Regions from separate parts of the Paenarthrobacter sp. 22069 genome, predicted to be linked through region 1. Evidence: predicted binding sites of a transcription regulator. Region 1 holds the regulator's gene; each other region holds the start of a gene.

Region 1 (5,930 bases):
ACTCGGTCTACGACACCTACCGCGGCGTCGTGACCTATGTGCGCGTGGTGGACGGCATGCTCCACCCGCGCGAACGCATCCAGATGATGTCCACCAGGGCCTCGCACGAACTCCTGGAAATCGGCGTCAGTTCCCCGGAACCCACACCCTCCAAGGGCCTTGGCGTGGGCGAAGTGGGCTACCTGATCACCGGTGTGAAGGACGTCCGCCAGTCCAAGGTAGGCGACACCGTCACCAACCTCGCCAAACCGGCCGCCGCGTCGCTCCCGGGATACGCCGATGCCAAGCCCATGGTGTTCTCCGGCCTGTACCCGCTGGACGGCGCCGACTACCCGGTACTCCGCGACGCCCTCGAAAAGCTCATGCTCAACGACGCCGCGCTGGTATACGAACCGGAGACCTCGGCTGCCCTGGGCTTCGGCTTCCGCGTGGGCTTCCTGGGGCTGCTGCACCTTGAGATCACCCGCGAGCGCCTGGAACGCGAATACAACCTCGACCTCATCTCCACGGCACCCAACGTGGAATACGAGGTGACCCTGGAGGACAAGAAGGTGGTCCGGGTGACCAACCCCAGCGAGTACCCCACCGGCAAGATCGCCGAGGTTCGCGAACCTATGGTCTCCGCCACCATCCTGGCCCCCAACGAGTTCGTCGGCGCCATCATGGAGCTGTGCCAGTCACGCCGAGGCGTGATGGGCGGCATGGACTACCTCTCCGAGGACCGGGTGGAAATCCGCTACCGCCTGCCGCTGGCGGAAATCGTCTTCGACTTCTTCGACATCCTGAAGTCAAAAACCCGTGGCTACGGCTCCCTGGACTGGAAGGCCGACGGCGAGCAGGTTGCCGACCTGGTGAAGGTCGACATCATGCTCCAGGGCGAACAAGTGGACGCCTTCAGTGCCATCACCCACCGGGACAAGGCCTACGCCTACGGCGTGATGATGACCGGAAAGCTCCGCGAACTCATTCCGCGGCAGCAGTTCGAGGTACCCATCCAGGCTGCCATCGGCTCCAGGATCATCGCCCGCGAAAGCATCCGGGCCATCCGCAAAGACGTGCTGGCCAAGTGCTACGGCGGTGACATCTCACGAAAGCGCAAGCTGCTGGAGAAGCAAAAAGAAGGCAAGAAGCGCATGAAGATGGTGGGAACGGTGGAGGTTCCGCAGGAAGCGTTCATCGCCGCCCTCACCACCGACGAATCAAAGGACAAGGCCAAGAAGAAGTGACCACCGCCCAGCGGGGGACCCGCTGATGCCCAGCGTGCTTCCCCTCGGTGACCCGGCGCCGTCGGACGGTCTGCTGCCTGCACAGGCGGCGGACGGTGCGACGGCCCGGGCCTTTGGCCTGTACGTCCACATCCCGTTCTGCGCCGTGCGCTGCGGGTACTGCGACTTCAACACCTACACCGCCACCGAACTGGGCGGCGGCGCGTCACAGGATGCCTACGCCCAAACCGCCGTGTCGGAAGTGTCCCTGGCCGGCACCGTGATGGCACGGTCAGGGCTGCCGGGGCGGAAGCTCAGCACGGTCTTTTTTGGGGGCGGCACGCCCACGCTGCTGCCGGCTGATGACCTCGCCCTGATCCTTCGCGCTGCCATCGACCAGTGGGGCATCGAGGACGGCGCCGAGGTCACCACCGAAGCCAACCCTGACTCGGTCACCCCCGAATCCCTCGCCGTGCTCAAGGAGGCGGGCTTCACCAGGGTCTCCTTCGGCATGCAGTCCGCCGTGCCGCGCGTGCTCAAGGTCCTGGACCGCACCCACACGCCCAGCAGGGTTCCGCAGGTGGTTGAGTGGGCGCGGGAGGCCGGACTGGATGTCAGCCTGGACCTGATTTATGGTACGCCGGGGGAGTCGCTGGCCGACTGGCGCCACTCCCTGGAAACCGCGCTGTCGTACCAGCCGGACCACATCAGCGCCTACGCGCTGATTGTTGAGGACGGCACCAAGCTGGCTGCGCAGATGCGCCGCGGCGAGGTCCCGGGAATTGACGACGACGACCACGCGGACAAATATGAACTCGCCGACCAGCTGATCACCGAATCCGGACTCGGCTGGTATGAGGTCAGCAACTGGGCGCGAAGCCCGGAACACGCGTGCCGCCACAATCTGGCGTACTGGCGCGGTGACGACTGGTGGGGCATCGGCCCCGGCGCCCATTCGCACGTGGGCGGAGTGCGCTGGTGGAACGTGAAGCACCCGTCCGCCTATGCGAACCGTCTGGCCCAGGGGCATTCGCCGGCAGCCGGCAGGGAGACGCTGGATGCCGGGACCCGGACCATGGAACGGGTGATGCTTGAAGCGCGGCTGCAGTCGGGGCTGGACCTGTCGACGCTTACTGCCGCGGGCAGGCACCAGATGGCCGGCCTGATCGCCGACGGCCTGGTGGAACCCGCCGCTGCGTTCCAGGGCCGTCTGGTCCTCACGCTCAAGGGCAGGCTCCTTGCGGACGCGGTGGTCCGCCGTATCCTGCCGGACTGACGCGCAGGTTCCTTCCGACAGGTTCCTTCCGAACCCGCACGGGACCCCGGAACGCCGGTTACTTGATCCAGCGAAGGTTGAACTGGTACCGGTGCGGCTGGCCGCGGTTGACGTGGATTCCTGCTGCCACGGAGAAGCAGGTTAGCGCCACCCAGATCAGGGTGGCGATGACCGCGAAGATGTTTCCCACATAGGGGATGAACACCAGGATGTTGGCCAGCACGGCGGCGATGGTGGGTGGCAGGCTGAAGTTCAGTGCTTCCTTCGATTCCTGGGCGGTGAACGGTCCGCGGTCCCGGAAAATCAGGTAGATCAGCAGCGACGGGACGCATCCCAGGATTCCGCCGAAGTGTGCCAGCGTGGCCCACTGTCGGTCTTCGCTGGCCGTGAGCGGCAGCGCGTTGGCGGGGACGCCATGGTACTCGGAACGGCCCTGGCCGTCCCTGTGATCACGTGCGTTGTCTGCCACAGTCTGTTCCTTCGGAGGTGCAAGTGGTGCTGGTTTCATTTTCTGGCGCGGTGGGGGTGTGCCGTGTATATCCAAGGCACCCGCAATACCAAGAATACTGGCTGTTGGGCAGGGGCCCGGCCGTCAGGGCACGGTGAGGAAGTCGATGACTTCCTCCACCCGTCCCAGGAGGGACGCTTCGAGGTCGGCGTAGGTGCGGACGGCCCCCAGCAGTTTCTGCCATCCGAGTCCGATATCTTCCTTGGTGGCGTGCGGCCAGCCGAACGCTTTCAGGATCCCGGTTTTCCAGTCCTGCCCGCGGGGAACGGCGGGCCACTTGTCGATGCCCAGGACAGCGGGCCGGATGGCCTGCCAGACGTCAACGTAGGGGTGGCCGACAATCAGGACGTTGCCCGCGGCCCCCGGGGAAGCCATGACGGCCTCCGCGATGCGGGATTCCTTGGATTCGGGAACCAGATGGTCCACCAGTACACCCAGCCGCCGGCCGGGGCCGGGGTTGAACGCGGCGACGGCCCCCGCCAGGTCGTCGATACCGTGCAGGGGCTCGACGACGATGCCCTCCACGCGCAGGTCGTCTCCCCAGACCTTTTCCACCAGTTCGGCGTCGTGCTTGCCTTCCACCCAGATCCGGCTGGCCTTCGCTACCTGGGCGCGCTGGCCTTCCACGCGCACCGAGCCCGATGCGGTCCGCCCCGCGACTGCTCCGGTGCCTGCAGCCTTTGGTGCCGGGGGCATCAGCCGGATGGGCTGGCCCTCGAGCAGGAAACCGAACCCCAGGCGGAAAGTGCGGGACTTGCCTCGCCGGTCCTCCAGCGCCACGACGTGCATCCCGCCGGATTTCTCCACCCGCGTCACGGCCCCCACCCAGCCGGACTGGACTTCCTCAAGCACCATGCCGCGCTGGACTGGAACTTCGGGAAGTTCCGTCCGGGCAGGAGCGGAGATTCCCCGGGGCCCCCAGTTCTGGTAATCCATGAAGTCGATCCGCCTAGCGCTAGGTCCTTGACCCCGGAATTTCGCCCGGAGCGGTACCAATGCTAACAACGGGGCAAGGCATAATAGACTGTTAGCACTTAGGCATGTCGAGTGCTAACCCCTGGGCTGCCCCGGGCGGGGCGGGCGACCCGGACCATGGATGGAGGTGGAGAGTGAGCGAGCCACGCAAACTGGAAGTACTGCGGGCCATCGTTGAGGACTACGTCCACTCCCGTGAACCCGTGGGGTCGAAAGCCCTCGTGGAGCGGCATCACCTTGGCGTTTCGAGCGCCACCATCCGCAACGACATGGCCGCGCTGGAGGATGAGGGGCTCATCACGGCCCCGCACACCAGTGCCGGCCGGATTCCCACCGACAAGGGCTACCGGCTTTTCGTTGACCAGATTTCGGCCGTCAAACCCCTGTCCGCCGCCGAACGCCGGGCCATCCAGGCGCTCCTGGAAGGCGCAGATGACCTCGACGACGTCCTGGAACGCACCGTCCGGCTGCTGTCGCAACTGACCAACCAGGTGGCCGTGGTCCAGTACCCGCACCTGAGCCGGGCGCTTGTCCGCCACATCGAATTCGTCCTGCTGGCCCCGCGCAAGGTCCTGGTGGTCCTGATCGCCAACAGCGGCAAAGTCGAGCAGCGCGTCATCGACGTCGGACAGGACCTTGGCGATGACATGGTGGCCGAGCTCCGCACCCGGTTCCTTGGTGCCCTGGGCGGAACCCGGCTGAGCCAACTCGCCCAGGCGCTTCCCGCCGTCGTGGCCGCAACGCCCCAGGCGCAGCGCAAGGCAGCGCACGCGCTGGCCCTGGGACTGGAGGGTCTGGCGCAAAGCAGCCGGGAGGACAGGATGGTCATGGCCGGGACGGCCAACCTTGCCAGGTCCAACGTGGATTTCCCGCTGAGCATCGGCCCGGTGCTTGAGGCGCTCGAGGAGCAGGTGGTGATGCTGCGCCTCCTGAGCGAAATGGCGCAGGACCACCGGGGTGTGGCCGTGAGCATCGGACGGGAAAACCCCTATGACGGTCTCGCTGAGGCATCCGTGGTGGCCACCGGCTATGGTCCGGACAGCGCCGCGAAAGTAGGAATCCTCGGCCCGACCCGAATGGACTATCCCACCACCATGGCCGCCGTCAGGGCAGTCGCCCGCTACCTTTCCAGGATTTTGGGGCCCTGACCCGTGTCCGCCGGAGCTGTCCGGCAGGAGAATACGGGCTTGGCCGCCGACTGAACGCAGTACAACAAGGAAGAGATACGAACTTTGAGCAGCCACTATGACGTCCTTGGAGTCTCACCCGAAGCTACCGGGGAGGAGATCAAGAAGGCCTACCGCAAGCTGGCCCGCACCCTCCACCCGGACGTAAACCCGGGTGACGACGCTGCGGAACGCTTCAAGGCGGTAACTCACGCCTACGAGGTCCTTTCCGACCCCCAAAAGCGCCGGGTCTATGACACCACCGGCAATGAGAACGGCACGGACAACGGCTTCGGAGGTGCAAGCTACGCAGGGCAGGGGTTCGCGTTCCAGGACATCTTTGACACCTTCTTCGGCGCCGGCGGCAGCTCCGGTCCCGCCTCCAGGGTCCGGCGCGGCCAGGACGCCCTCATCAGCGTCCGGATCGACCTGCGCGACGCCGTCTTCGGCGTCAACAAGAAGCTCGAAGTGGATACGGCCGTGGTCTGCCCCACGTGCGATGGATCCTGCTGCCGCCCGGGGACCCACCCTGAACGCTGCGACATCTGCGGCGGCAGCGGCCAGGTCCAGCGGGCTGTACGGTCCATCCTGGGCCAGGTCATGACCGCGGCCCCCTGCGGCACCTGCGAAGGTTTCGGTACCGTCATCAAGGACCCCTGCAACGAATGCAGCGGACAGGGCCGCATCCGCAGCCGCCGGTCACTGACCATCAAGGTTCCCGCGGGCGTTGCCACCGGAACCCGCATCCAGCTCTCCGGGCAGGGTGAGGCCGGACCTGCCGGCGGCCCCGCCGGCGACCT
Region 2 (5,930 bases), on a different contig from region 1:
GGCCCAGGAGCTCAAGGCCGGCGTTCTCCAGCTTGAGTCCAACTTCCTCCGAGATGACCTGGCCGCCGGTGAGGACGGCGATGTCGGCGAGCTGGGCCTTGCGGCGGTCACCGAAGCCCGGGGCCTTGACGGCAACGGACTTGAAGGTGCCGCGGATCTTGTTGACGATCAGGGTGGCCAGGGCCTCGCCCTCGATGTCTTCGGCGATGATCAGCAGCGGCTTGTTGGACTGCATGACCTTCTCCAGGACAGCAACCAGTTCCTTGACGTTGGAGATCTTGGAGTTGACGATCAGGATGTACGGATCCTCAAGGACCGTTTCCTGGCGCTCTGCGTCCGTGACGAAGTAGGCGGAGATGTAGCCCTTGTCGAAGCGCATGCCTTCGGTGAGCTCGAGCTCCAGGCCGAAGGTGTTGGACTCCTCGACCGTGATGACGCCTTCCTTGCCCACCTTGTCCAGTGCTTCGGCGATGAGGGCACCAATTTCGTCGTCACCGGCGGAGATGGAGGCGGTGGCCGCGATCTCTTCCTTGGTTTCGATTTCCTTGGCGGAGTTCAGCAGTTCGGCGGTGACGGCCTCAACGGCCTTCTCGATGCCGCGCTTGAGGGACAGCGGGTCGGCGCCGGCGGCAACGTTGCGCAGGCCTTCCTTGACCAGGGCCTGTGCCAGAACGGTGGCCGTGGTGGTGCCGTCGCCGGCCACATCGTCGGTCTTCTTGGCAACTTCTTTGACCAGCTCTGCGCCGATCTTCTCGTAGGGATCGTCCAGCTCGATCTCCTTGGCGATGGAAACACCATCGTTGGTGATCGTGGGGGCGCCCCACTTCTTTTCGAGGACGACGTTGCGTCCACGCGGGCCGAGGGTGACCTTAACGGCGTCGGCGAGGGTGTTCAGGCCACGCTCAAGGCCGCGGCGTGCCTCTTCATCAAATGCAATGATCTTGGCCATAACGGCAGTAGTCCTTTCGGGACAGTCGTTAAGAATGAACCTTCGCTGCAGTGCCCGCGACGGACGATCCTTTACCCGGCGGCCTCTGTATGCCTCCGGATGCGGATCTCACTGAAGTAAGGTGTTTCTTTCGCTCCTCGACCGGTGCCGCGCGCGGCCGGCGGAAACCAGCTTTGCTTTAGCAGTCGGTACGTCAGAGTGCTAACTCAATAATTAGCACTCCCCAGGTGAGAGTGCAAGCGAAATGACACGGGACGGGCGCCCGGAGCAATCGCTTCGCCCAGGGCGATCAGCCGGTGCGGCCGGCAACCTCCCGGCCAGTGGGGCTGGGGTTGTTGTCCTGTCCGTAGCTGAACACGGAGAACACGGCTGAGGTGATGTCCCCATTGGAATCGAAGGCAACCGGGCCCGATTCGCCGTCGTAGTTGATGTCCGGGCCGGCGGCCAGGCCGCCAAGGCATGCCTTGTAGCCCAGGCAGGGTGCGGCGGCCGCTCCCGCGCCCGCCGATCCGCCGGAGACCGCAATCAGGTTGGCGGCGATGGAGCGCCCGGCGTCGTCCTGGGCGCGGGCGGCGGCCAAGGCCGCGAGTGTCACGGCGTCATAGGTTTCGGCGGCGTATGAAACGTCCTTCAGGCTCGGGTCCATCTTCAGCAGTTTTCCCTGCAGCGCGGCAGAGGGAAGCTGGCCCGGAACCAGTGCCCGGGCACCCTCCAGGGCCCGGGGAGGCAGTCCGGATCCGTAGCGGGCAAAGGCACCGTCACTGAGTATGAGGCGTGAACCGGCCAGGCCGGCGTTGTTCAGCTCGGCCAGTGCCGCCTGCGCACCCTCCCGCGCGACCAGGACCACCGCGTCCGGCTTTGCCTTGACGGCAGAGCGTGCGGCTGAAGCAGAATCGCCGGGCTTGAAAGCTGTGGCGGGGAGGACCGTGAGTCCGGACTTTTGCGCCGCCTCCGCAACGGCGGCCGACAGGTCCTTGCCGTACGACCCTTCCTGGTACAGCACGCTGATGGTCGCTGCCCCTGCGTCCTTGGCGAGTTTGGCAAGTACCGGTCCCTGTGCCACATCGGCTGCCGCGGTCCGGAAATAGTAGCCGCCGCTGGCTATCCCGGAGAGGGCGGCCGCGGTGTTGGCCGGCGAGATTAGCGGTACGCGGGCCGGGGACAGCACCTCGATGGCGGGGGCAGCGTGGCTGGAATCCGTGGGTCCAATGGCCACGTCCGCTTTGGCGGCCAGCAGGTCCTTTGCCTGGGCTGCGGCCTCCTCCCCCGGATGCACTGGAAGCAACTCCACCGGCCGGCCCTTATGCCCGCCGGCGGCGTTGATGTCCTCGACGGCGGCCTTCGCGGCGGCCAACTGCGGTGCATTGAGGAAGGCCGCGTCGCCGGTGTTGTCCAGGATCAGGCCCACCCGAAGGACACCGTCACCGGATGCCTCAACGGCTTCCACCCTGGCATTGCCACCAGCGCCGGAGCACCCTGTGGCAAGGAGAACCGTTCCCAGGATCACGGCCAGCGCAGCACCGGCGCGGAGTGGGGAAGGGTGCACGGCGGAACGGCTGCCGGGGAAACAGGAAGAGTGGGAACGGGAAAACGGCATCACTGGGCGGGCCGGACGTTTTCTGCCTGCGGACCTTTTTCGCCCTCGCCAACTTCCAGCTGCACCCGCTGGCCCTCGTCCAGGGCCCGGTAGCCTTCCCCCTGGATCGCGGACCAGTGGACAAAGACGTCATCGCCGGAGCCGTCAACGGTGATGAAGCCGTAGCCTTTTTCAGCGTTGAACCATTTGACGGTTCCCAGTGCCATGATGAACAACTCTTTCCGTTGGATGCCGGGTGGGCCCACCGCCTGCGGAAACCGCGGCCGGCCGTGGCCTGGCACCCACTCTAGCCAATGCCCGCCAGGGGCTGCGGGCGGCGGTCGCCTGGAGCCCGGAACGTTATCCAGGCGTAACGGGAAGGGCAGCCGCTACCGGTATCCGGGGCCCAGTACCACTACGAGCGGAACCTGGAACTCGGTGCTGTTGACCACGGTGGGGATGTTCAGCAGCGCTGCGAGCTCCTGTGCGCTTGCCAGCTGCTGGGGGCCGGCGTAGAAGACCACGGAAGATTTTTGCGGAGCACCGGACCAGTTGCCCACCTGGCCCAGCCGCCAGCCGTCAGCCTGGACCATCCCGCCCACGCGGCCGGCCAGCCCTGCCGTTCCCGCGGCGTTATAGACCGCCACCGGCTGGGTCCGGTCGACGGCGGCCGGCTGGGTGGCAGATGCAGTGGGCTCAGGCTCGGCGCTGTTGCTTTGGGTTGGCCCGGCAGCTGCTGAGGGCGCCGGGGAGACGGGAGCTGTGGAGGGAGCCTGTGTTGCCTGCGGCGTGGATCCTGTTCCGGCCAGCGGGGTTGACTCCACACTGGCCGATGCCTGGCTCGCAGCAGCGCTGAAACCAAGTTTGGGAAGGATCAGGAAAGACACCAGCCCGATGGCCAGGGCCGCCACGCCTACCGCGAGGATGGGCCAGAGCCGCACGCGGGACGGGGCCGTGGCCGTCCGGTGGACACCTTGTCGCGACGCGGCCTCGGGGACCTTGTCGAATTCATCGCGGGCGTATCGGGTCATGGTGGAAGGACATCCTTGTAGAGTGTGGCTGTTGTCCCGCCGGAGCGTCCTAAGCGTCGGATCCCAGGCGGCGGGCGGTGCGCGCACGGTGGCGCGACGTACGTAGTCTACGCAATCTCTTGACCAGCATGGGATCGTGGGCCAGCGCATCCTCGCGGTCGATCAGCGCGTTGAGGAGCTGGTAGTAGTGGGTCGCGGAGAGATCGAAGAGCTCCCGGATGGCCTGTTCCTTGGCCCCTGCGTACTTCCACCACTGCCGTTCCAGGGCCAGCATCTGCTGCTCCCGCTCCGAGAGGGAGGACTCACGGAGGGCGAAATCCGCCAGGAGGGGTTTCCGTGGATCCTGCTCCGGCAGGTGTTCCCGCGCCGGTTCCGCCACGGCACACTCCTTCGCTGGTTACGGTAAATGTCTTACCCCTATGCTAGCGGCCGAATAACACTGGTGTCATTCGCACCTTGCCGCACGCCGCCGCCCGGCTTCCCCGGCCGGCCTGCGGGAGGGTCCTGCAAGAATGGAACGATGTTTGAATCGGATGCGCTGTTCGAGCTGCAGCAGGACCCCGCGGACGCCCTCCGCTTCGCTGACCTGGCCGGCCTGCCGCTGGCCGACCTCATGTCCCCGGACTGGGCCGACGCGCTGCAGGACGTTGAAGGCCAGCTCCGGAAGGTGCTGGCCTTCCTGGCCGCGGAAGAGGCGGCCGGGCACCAGCTCCTGCCCTCGCCGTCGAACGTCCTGCGCGCTTTCCGCCAGCCCCTGGCAGACGTGAAGGTCCTCATCGTCGGGCAGGACCCCTACCCCACGCCCGGCCACGCCGTTGGACTGTCCTTTTCCGTCGACCCGCACGTCCGGCCCATCCCCCGCAGCCTGGCCAACATCTACCGCGAGCTGGAGGCAGACCTGGGCATTCCGCCGCGCGTACACGGCGACCTGTCAGCCTGGACGGAGCAGGGCGTGCTGCTGCTGAACCGCGTGCTCACGGTCCGTGCCGGAGCTGCCGGTTCGCACCGGGGCAAGGGCTGGGAGGGGATTACGACGGCGGCAGTCACCGCGCTGGCGGCCCGCACCGCAGCGGACGGAACCAGACTGCCGCTGGTGGCCGTGTTGTGGGGCAAGGAGGCTGAGGGCGTCCGGCCGCTCCTGGCCGGCGTCCCCGCTGTCACCAGCGCCCATCCCAGCCCCCTGTCCGCCTCCCGCGGCTTCTTTGGCTCCCGGCCGTTCAGCCGCGTGAACCAGCTGCTGCGGGACCAGGGGGCAATGGACGTAACCTGGGAACTCCCGCCGTCGCCCTAGCTTAGGCTTGCCTTATGAGCACCGTTCCCGCCGCCACCAGCGCAACCAAGAAGAGCCGCCCGCAGGTCAACCTGACCGTCCTGCGCAAGGAACAGCTGACGCCGCACATGGTCCGGATCGTGGCAGGCGGGGACGGCTTCCGGGACTTCACCAACAACGGGTTCGTGGACCGGTACGTAAAGATTGTCTTCCCCCAGCCCGGCGTCGAGTACCCCTCGCCCCTGGATCTGTGGGAAATCAGGGAAACCATGCCCCGTGACCAGTGGCCGTTCACCCGCACCTACACCCTGCGCTGGGTTGACCCTCAGGCGCAGGAACTGGCCATTGACTTCGTGGTCCACGGCGACGAAGGCCTGGCGGGCCCGTGGGCGGCCAGGGCAGAGCCTGGCGACACCCTCACCTTCACGGGTCCCGGCGGCGCCTACAACCCCAACCCGGAAGCGGACTGGTACCTCTTTGCCGGCGACGAGGCAGCGCTCCCGGCCATCGCCGCATGCATCGAGGCACTGCCGCCGGAAGCTGCGGGGATGGCTTTCCTGGAGGTCGGGTCCGAGGCCGACGTCCAGCCTATTTCCGCTCCCGCAGGGCTGGATGTCACCTGGCTGCCGCGCAACGGCGTCCCCGCAGGGTCCAGCGACCTGTTGATCAAGGCGGTCGCGGATGCGGACTGGCCCGGCGGGTCCGTGGATGTCTTTGCGCACGGCGAGCGCGGTTACATGAAGGCGCTGCGCGAGGTCCTCTTCAAGCAGCGCGGACTGGAACGCCGGCAGGTCTCGCTGTCCGGCTACTGGGCGCAGGGCCGGGTGGAGGACGTCTTCCAGGCCGAGAAGAAACTGCCGGTCGGCCAGATCTAGGCCGCCCGCCGCACACGCTACCGGCGGCGCGCCCGGCGCCGCTCGTTGCTCGCCAGGCTGCGGGTCAGCGGCCGGGCGAGCACGTCGCCCAGGACGATGCCGGCTGCCGTACCCAGCACGATGGCCCCGGCGTTCAGCATGCCGCCTGCGCCGGCAAGGATTTCCGACTCTTCTACGGTGAGCACGTACATGGACCGGAATATTGTGAGCCCGGGCAGCAGGATCAGGG
Region 3 (5,930 bases), on a different contig from region 1:
CAGCTCCGGGGCCGGGACTGGAAGCCCTTCCAGGCCGCGGTGGATGCCGGGCTCCCCATCGTCATGACCGGGCACATCGCCGTGCCCGCGCTGGAACCCGGCGTCCCGGCGTCGCTCTCGGCTCCAAGTTATGCCGCCCTGCGCGGCCTGGGATTCAAAGGCGTTGCCGTGACGGACGCGTTGAACATGGGTGCCGTGGACAACCAGTACCCGGCGGGCACCGCCGCCGTGAAAGCCCTCGCCGCGGGCGCGGACCTGCTGCTGATGCCCGCCGACGTCGAACAGGCGCACGCCGCCATCCTCCAGGCACTGGCGGCGGGAACCCTTCCCGCTTCCCGCCTGGATGAAGCAGCACAGCGCGTGGCCACCATGATGATCTGGCGTGCCCGCACCACGCCGCCGGCGGGAACAGCAGGCGCGGGTGCCCCGGCCGGCAGCGGCGCAGCCCTGTCCGCCAAGGTTTCGGCGTCAGCCATCACAGTCCTGGCCGGCCCCTGCAGCGGGCCCATGGTGCCGGGCTCGGTGCGCGTGGCCGGAGGAGATCCCGGTGACCGCGAGCGCTTCGTAGCCGCCGCCGCCCGTGCCGGACTTGGTGTCGGATCAGGTCCGCTGGTGAATCTCATCGGGTTCGCCGGGAAACCGGCCGGCGGGGACATCGCCGTCGCCCTGGATGCGCCCTGGCCGCTCCAGGGCTCCAGCGCACCGGTCAAGCTGGCGCTGTATGGGCGCACGGACACCGCCTTTGACGCGCTCGCCGCCGTGCTCGCAGGGAAGGCGCCCGCCCCCGGGACGCTGCCCGCCGCCGTCGGGCCCTTTCCCGCAGGAACCGGCTGCCCGTAACCGCTTTGGTCCGCGCACCCGTGGGAACGCGTTTAATGGTCTGGTGCCCATTCTGAATAAAGACATGACCCTCTGCATCTCGCTCTCGGCCCGGCCCAGCAACAACGGGACCAGGTTCCACAACCACCTCTACGGGCAGCTGGACCTGAACTGGATCTACAAGGCGTTCGCACCCACCAACCTCGAACAGGCCATCGCCGGCGTCCGGGGCCTGGGCATCCGCGGCTGCGCCATCTCCATGCCGTACAAGGAGGATGTCATCGCGCTGGTGGACGAGATGGACCCGTCCGCCAAGGCCATCGATTCGGTGAACACCATCGTGAACACCGACGGCCACCTCAAGGCGTACAACACCGACTACACAGCCATCGAGCAGCTCCTCGCCACCAATTCAGTCCCCACCGACTATTCGGTGCTGGTGCAGGGCGCCGGCGGCATGGCCAAAGCCACGGTTGCCGCCCTTCGGGATGCCGGCTTCACGGACGTCACGGTGATCGCCCGGAACGAGGCCGCGGGGCGCGCCCTCGCGGACCAGTACGGCTTCCGGTGGCGTTCAGCGCTCGACGGCGGGACGGCGGACTTGATCATCAACGTCACCCCCATTGGCATGGCCGGCGGCGCCGAAGCGGAAACTCTGTCCTTCCCGGCAGAGGCAATCGACGCAGCCCGACTGGTCTTCGACGTCGTCGCGCTGCCGGCCGAGACCCCCCTGATCCGTGCCGCCCGCGCCGCGGGCAAGCCCGTTATCACCGGCGCCGAGGTGGCCACCATCCAGGCCTTGGAGCAGTTCGTCCTGTACACCGGAGTGCGGCCGACGCCCGAGCAGGTGCGGGCGGCCGAGGAGTTCATGCGCGCCCAGTAGCGGCCGGGTCCAGGTGCCGGCAGACCGGGCTTACGCCGTCCCGGCCGTGACAGGTTCCACGACGATGGCCACCCGGTCCTCCCCGATGCGGGTCAGGACCAGGGTGGCTGTCTTTCCGGCGCCCTTCTTGGCGGCATTCCTACCGCCGGGCAGCAGTTGCTTCCGCAGCTCCTCCGGGGTGACGGCGGTGCCGCGCTTCTTGATGTCCAGCACGGTGATGCCCTCCTGCTTCACCCAGGCCTTGAGTGCCTTCACGTTGTAGGGCATCACCTGCAGGACCTTGTACGACCTGGCGAACGGGGTCTGGACGAGGTCCGGGGCGCAGATGTAGGCGATGTGCTCATCCACCAGGTGGCCGCCCAACTGCAGGGCAACGTCCGCCACCAGGCCGGCGCGGATCACGGCCCCGTCGGGCTCGTAGAGGTAACCTTCCACGGGTCCCACCGGGGCGGAGGGGCCCGCGCCGAAGTCGTTTGCGCTGCCCAGTTCGGCGGGGCCCTGCGGACCCAGCACCAGCGCTGCGCGGCGGACGCCGGGCCGGCGCACCGCGTTGAACCACAGCGTCACTTCGGTGACGTCCCCCGCCACGGACACCCACTGCGCTTCGCAGCCGGCGGGCACCGAGTCGTGCGGCATGCCCGGGCCCATCTTGACCCCCACCGCCTTGCCTTCCGCCGCGAGCGACTCCACGAACGACAACGGCGGGGAGAACGCCTCAGGATCCCAGATCCGCTTGGTGCCCGACGTGGAGGTGACCCGGCGGGCCGGATCCAGCCAGACGCCGTCGACTTCCTCCAACGGGACAGACACCGCATCGGCGTGGACCACCGTGGCATTCGGGAACGGGATGAGGTTCACCGTGGCGCACGCGGCAGTGGTCTCATCCATTTCCACCGCGGTCACGTCGATGTCCAGCGAGGCCAGGGCCAGCGAGTCGGCACCGAGCCCGCAGCCCAGGTCAGCCACCTTGCCGATCCCGGCGGCCGCGAACCGCTGCGCGTGGTGCGCGGCAACGTTCAGGCGGGTGGCCTGCTCCAGGCCGGCCTGGGTGAAGAGCATCTGGCGGGCGAATTCGCCGAACTTTGCCTGCGCTTTGGTCCGGAGCCGGGACTGGGTCAGGACGGCGGAGACCAGTTCCGCGGGATGTCCGGCCTTCCGGAGCGCGGCGTTGAGCTCGAATGAGTCCTCATCCCGGTAGGGGCCCAGGGATGCCAGCAACTCCCACCCTTCAGGGGTCAACAGCGGTGCAATGTGGTCCTGGGGAGCATGAGCCATGGGTTCCAGCCTAGTGGAGGAGCGCATGCCGGGATGCGGATAGTGTTGAAGCATGGATGAGAGCGCAGCCCCCGGGGCCACCGGCAGCCACGAGCCAGGGGCCCGCGGCATTGCCAGGTTTGCCCGTCCTGTCCTGATTGCCGCCTCCGTGGTGGCCGTGGTCTGCATCGCCCTCCTGGTGATCATCTTCCTGCTGGACACGTTCAACGCCACGGTCTACTCCGTGGGCGGCAACGACATCCACGACAACACCCAGGAGTCGCGGGACATCCGCGGACTGTACGACGGCGCACGGGCCGGGAGCATCTTCTTCCTGGTGGCGGCGCTGCTCGCCGCGGCGGCAGCCGGCTGGATGCTGTACCGCGGACGGAAACCGGGCGGCGACACCGACGGCGAGGACGTGCACTTCGAGGACCTGGGCCAGTAGCGGGGCCGCCCGGGCGCCGGAAGGACGTCGTCGCAAACCGCGAAAAGCCGTACGGCCAGGACGAAACGTTGGCACTCACCTTGACCGAGTGCTAACCCTTACATAGAGTCTTCATTAGCACTCTCCCTAGGAGGGTGCTAACACATGAAGAGCTGCCAGCCAGGCTGCTGCCGGCACCGCGACGACGGTTTGCCAGCTACGGCGGAAAGCTTTCCAGTCCACGAATTTGCTGACGAAAAGGAGAGGTCCGAGTGTCGGTCTCTATTAAGCCTCTTGAGGATCGTATTGTTGTTCGCCCGCTCGAAGCCGAGCAGACCACGGCTTCCGGCCTGGTCATCCCGGACTCCGCCCAGGAGAAGCCGCAGGAAGGCGAAGTTGTTGCAGTAGGCCCCGGCCGCTTCGAGGACGGCAGCCGCGTTCCCGTTGACGTAGCAGTTGGCGACGTCGTCATCTACTCCAAGTACGGCGGAACCGAAGTCAAGACCGGCGGCACCGAGTACCTCGTGCTGTCCGCCCGCGACGTCCTGGCTGTCGTCGTAAAGTAACTCTTTCGGATCCCCGTGCCGCCGGCCACGCTCATGCTGGCCGGCAGTGCGGGGTTCTGTCTTTGAAAGGACAAAACCATGGCAAAGCAGCTTGCGTTTAACGACGCTGCCCGCCGGTCCCTTGAGGCCGGCATCGATAAGCTCGCGAACACCGTCAAGGTGACGCTCGGCCCCCGCGGCCGCAACGTCGTCCTGGACAAGAAGTGGGGCGCCCCCACCATCACGAACGACGGCGTGACCATCGCCCGCGAAGTCGAGCTGGACGACCCCTACGAGAACCTTGGCGCGCAGCTGGCCAAGGAAGTCGCCACCAAGACCAACGATGTTGCCGGTGACGGCACCACCACCGCAACGGTCCTGGCCCAGGCACTGGTCAAGGAAGGCCTGCGCAACGTGGCAGCCGGCGCCGCTCCGGGCCAGATCAAGCGTGGCATCGAGGTCGCGGTTGAGGCCGTGGCAGCCCGCCTGCTGGAGAACGCCCGCCCGGTCGAAGGCGGCCAGGTGGCCAACGTTGCTGCCATTTCGGCGCAGAGCGACGAAATCGGCGAGCTTCTCGCCGAGGCCTTCGGCAAGGTGGGCAAGGATGGCGTCATCACCATCGAAGAGTCCTCCACCACCCAGACCGAGCTGGTCCTCACCGAGGGCATGCAGTTCGACAAGGGTTACCTCTCCCCGTACTTCGTCACCGACGCGGAGCGCCAGGAAGCAGTCCTCGAGGACGCCCTTATCCTGATCAACCAGGGCAAGATCTCCTCGATCCAGGAATTCCTGCCGCTGCTCGAGAAGGCGTTGCAGGCTTCCAAGCCGCTGTTCATCATCGCCGAGGACGTCGAGGGCGAGGCCCTGTCCACGCTGATCGTCAACCGCATCCGGGGCACCCTGAACGTCGTTGCCGTCAAGGCTCCGGGCTTCGGTGACCGCCGCAAGGCCATGCTGCAGGACATCGCCACCCTCACCGGTGCGCAGGTTGTCTCCCCGGAACTGGGCCTGAGCCTGGACTCTGTGGGCCTGGAGGTGCTGGGTACTGCCCGCCGGATCACGGTTACCAAGGACAACACCACCATCGTTGACGGCGCCGGATCGGCCGAGGACGTAGCGGCACGCGTTGCCCAGCTGCGTGCTGAGCTGGTCCGCACCGATTCCGACTGGGACCGTGAAAAGCTCCAGGAACGCCTGGCCAAGCTGGCCGGCGGCATCGGCGTCATCAAGGTCGGCGCAGCCACCGAGGTCGAGCTGAAGGAAAAGAAGCACCGTATCGAGGACGCCGTTTCCTCCACCCGCGCTGCCCTCGAAGAAGGCATCGTGGCCGGCGGCGGCTCCGCACTGATCCACGCCCTCAAGGCACTGGATGAGGATGCCTCGGTCAAGGCACTCGAAGGCGACGCCGCCGCTGCGGTGGGCATCGTCCGCCGCGCACTGGTCCAGCCGCTGCGCTGGATCGCCCAGAACGCAGGCTTCGACGGCTACGTGGTCACCTCCAAGGTCGCCGACCTGGAGATCAACAACGGCTTCAACGCCAAGTCCGGCGAGTACGAGGATCTGATCGGCGCGGGCGTCATCGACCCCGTCAAGGTCACCCGTGCAGCCCTCCGCAACGCGGCCTCCATCGCCGCCCTGGTTCTCACCACCGAGACCCTGGTCGTGGAGAAGCCTGCCGAAGAGGACGAGCACGCAGGCCACAGCCACTAACGCTGCGCCCTGGCGGCTTACCGCTGAAAAGGCTGGTCCGGCATCTGCCGGGCCAGCCTTTTGCGTTGTTGTCTGGGACGGTGGGACTAGGTGGCTGTCATCTCCTGCGTCTCCACTTCTCCCGCGCGCTCGTACACCAGCGACACCGCACCCTTGGGGAAGCTGCGGGCCGGCTCGGCCAGCGTGAAGGTGGAGGGCAACGTTCCGGCGTCGAACAGGCGCTTTCCCTGGCCCAGTACCACGGGGTACAGCCAGAGGTGCAGCCGGTCCAGCACTTCCGCTTCCAGCAGGG

Evidence for each region. The regulator HrcA, encoded in region 1, represses chaperone genes, less so after heat shock. The targets are predictions, from matches to a motif close to TTNGCACTCGNNNNNNNCGAGTGCNAA.
Region 2: groL (chaperonin GroEL) is a predicted target of HrcA. The motif match lies at 1,128-1,154, and genes of this name have one in related genera.
Region 3: groES (co-chaperone GroES) is a predicted target of HrcA. The motif match lies at 3,473-3,499, and genes of this name have one in related genera.

The regions. Positions count from the first base shown of each region.
Region 1 is NZ_JBQEQF010000009.1:128,494-134,423, forward strand. Features, by position in the region: gene lepA (translation elongation factor 4) at 1-1,226, shown strand, start outside; gene hemW (radical SAM family heme chaperone HemW) at 1,252-2,481, shown strand; gene ACTJK0_RS09515 (DUF4870 domain-containing protein) at 2,540-2,950, opposite strand; gene ACTJK0_RS09520 (DUF3097 domain-containing protein) at 3,074-3,925, opposite strand; gene hrcA (heat-inducible transcriptional repressor HrcA) at 4,099-5,112, shown strand; gene dnaJ (molecular chaperone DnaJ) at 5,197-5,930, shown strand, end outside.
Region 2 is NZ_JBQEQF010000011.1:5,482-11,411, reverse strand. Features, by position in the region: gene groL (chaperonin GroEL) at 1-949, opposite strand, end outside; gene ACTJK0_RS10510 (ABC transporter substrate-binding protein) at 1,239-2,495, opposite strand; gene ACTJK0_RS10505 (cold-shock protein) at 2,546-2,752, opposite strand; gene ACTJK0_RS10500 (LytR C-terminal domain-containing protein) at 2,915-3,556, opposite strand; gene ACTJK0_RS10495 (DUF3263 domain-containing protein) at 3,606-3,935, opposite strand; gene ACTJK0_RS10490 (uracil-DNA glycosylase) at 4,077-4,847, shown strand; gene ACTJK0_RS10485 (siderophore-interacting protein) at 4,862-5,701, shown strand; gene ACTJK0_RS10480 (threonine/serine exporter family protein) at 5,719-5,930, opposite strand, start outside.
Region 3 is NZ_JBQEQF010000001.1:31,857-37,786, reverse strand. Features, by position in the region: gene ACTJK0_RS00145 (glycoside hydrolase family 3 protein) at 1-840, shown strand, start outside; gene ACTJK0_RS00140 (shikimate 5-dehydrogenase) at 884-1,702, shown strand; gene ACTJK0_RS00135 (class I SAM-dependent methyltransferase) at 1,733-2,977, opposite strand; gene ACTJK0_RS00130 (hypothetical protein) at 3,030-3,404, shown strand; gene groES (co-chaperone GroES) at 3,656-3,949, shown strand; gene groL (chaperonin GroEL) at 4,028-5,638, shown strand; gene ACTJK0_RS00115 (dihydrofolate reductase family protein) at 5,725-5,930, opposite strand, start outside.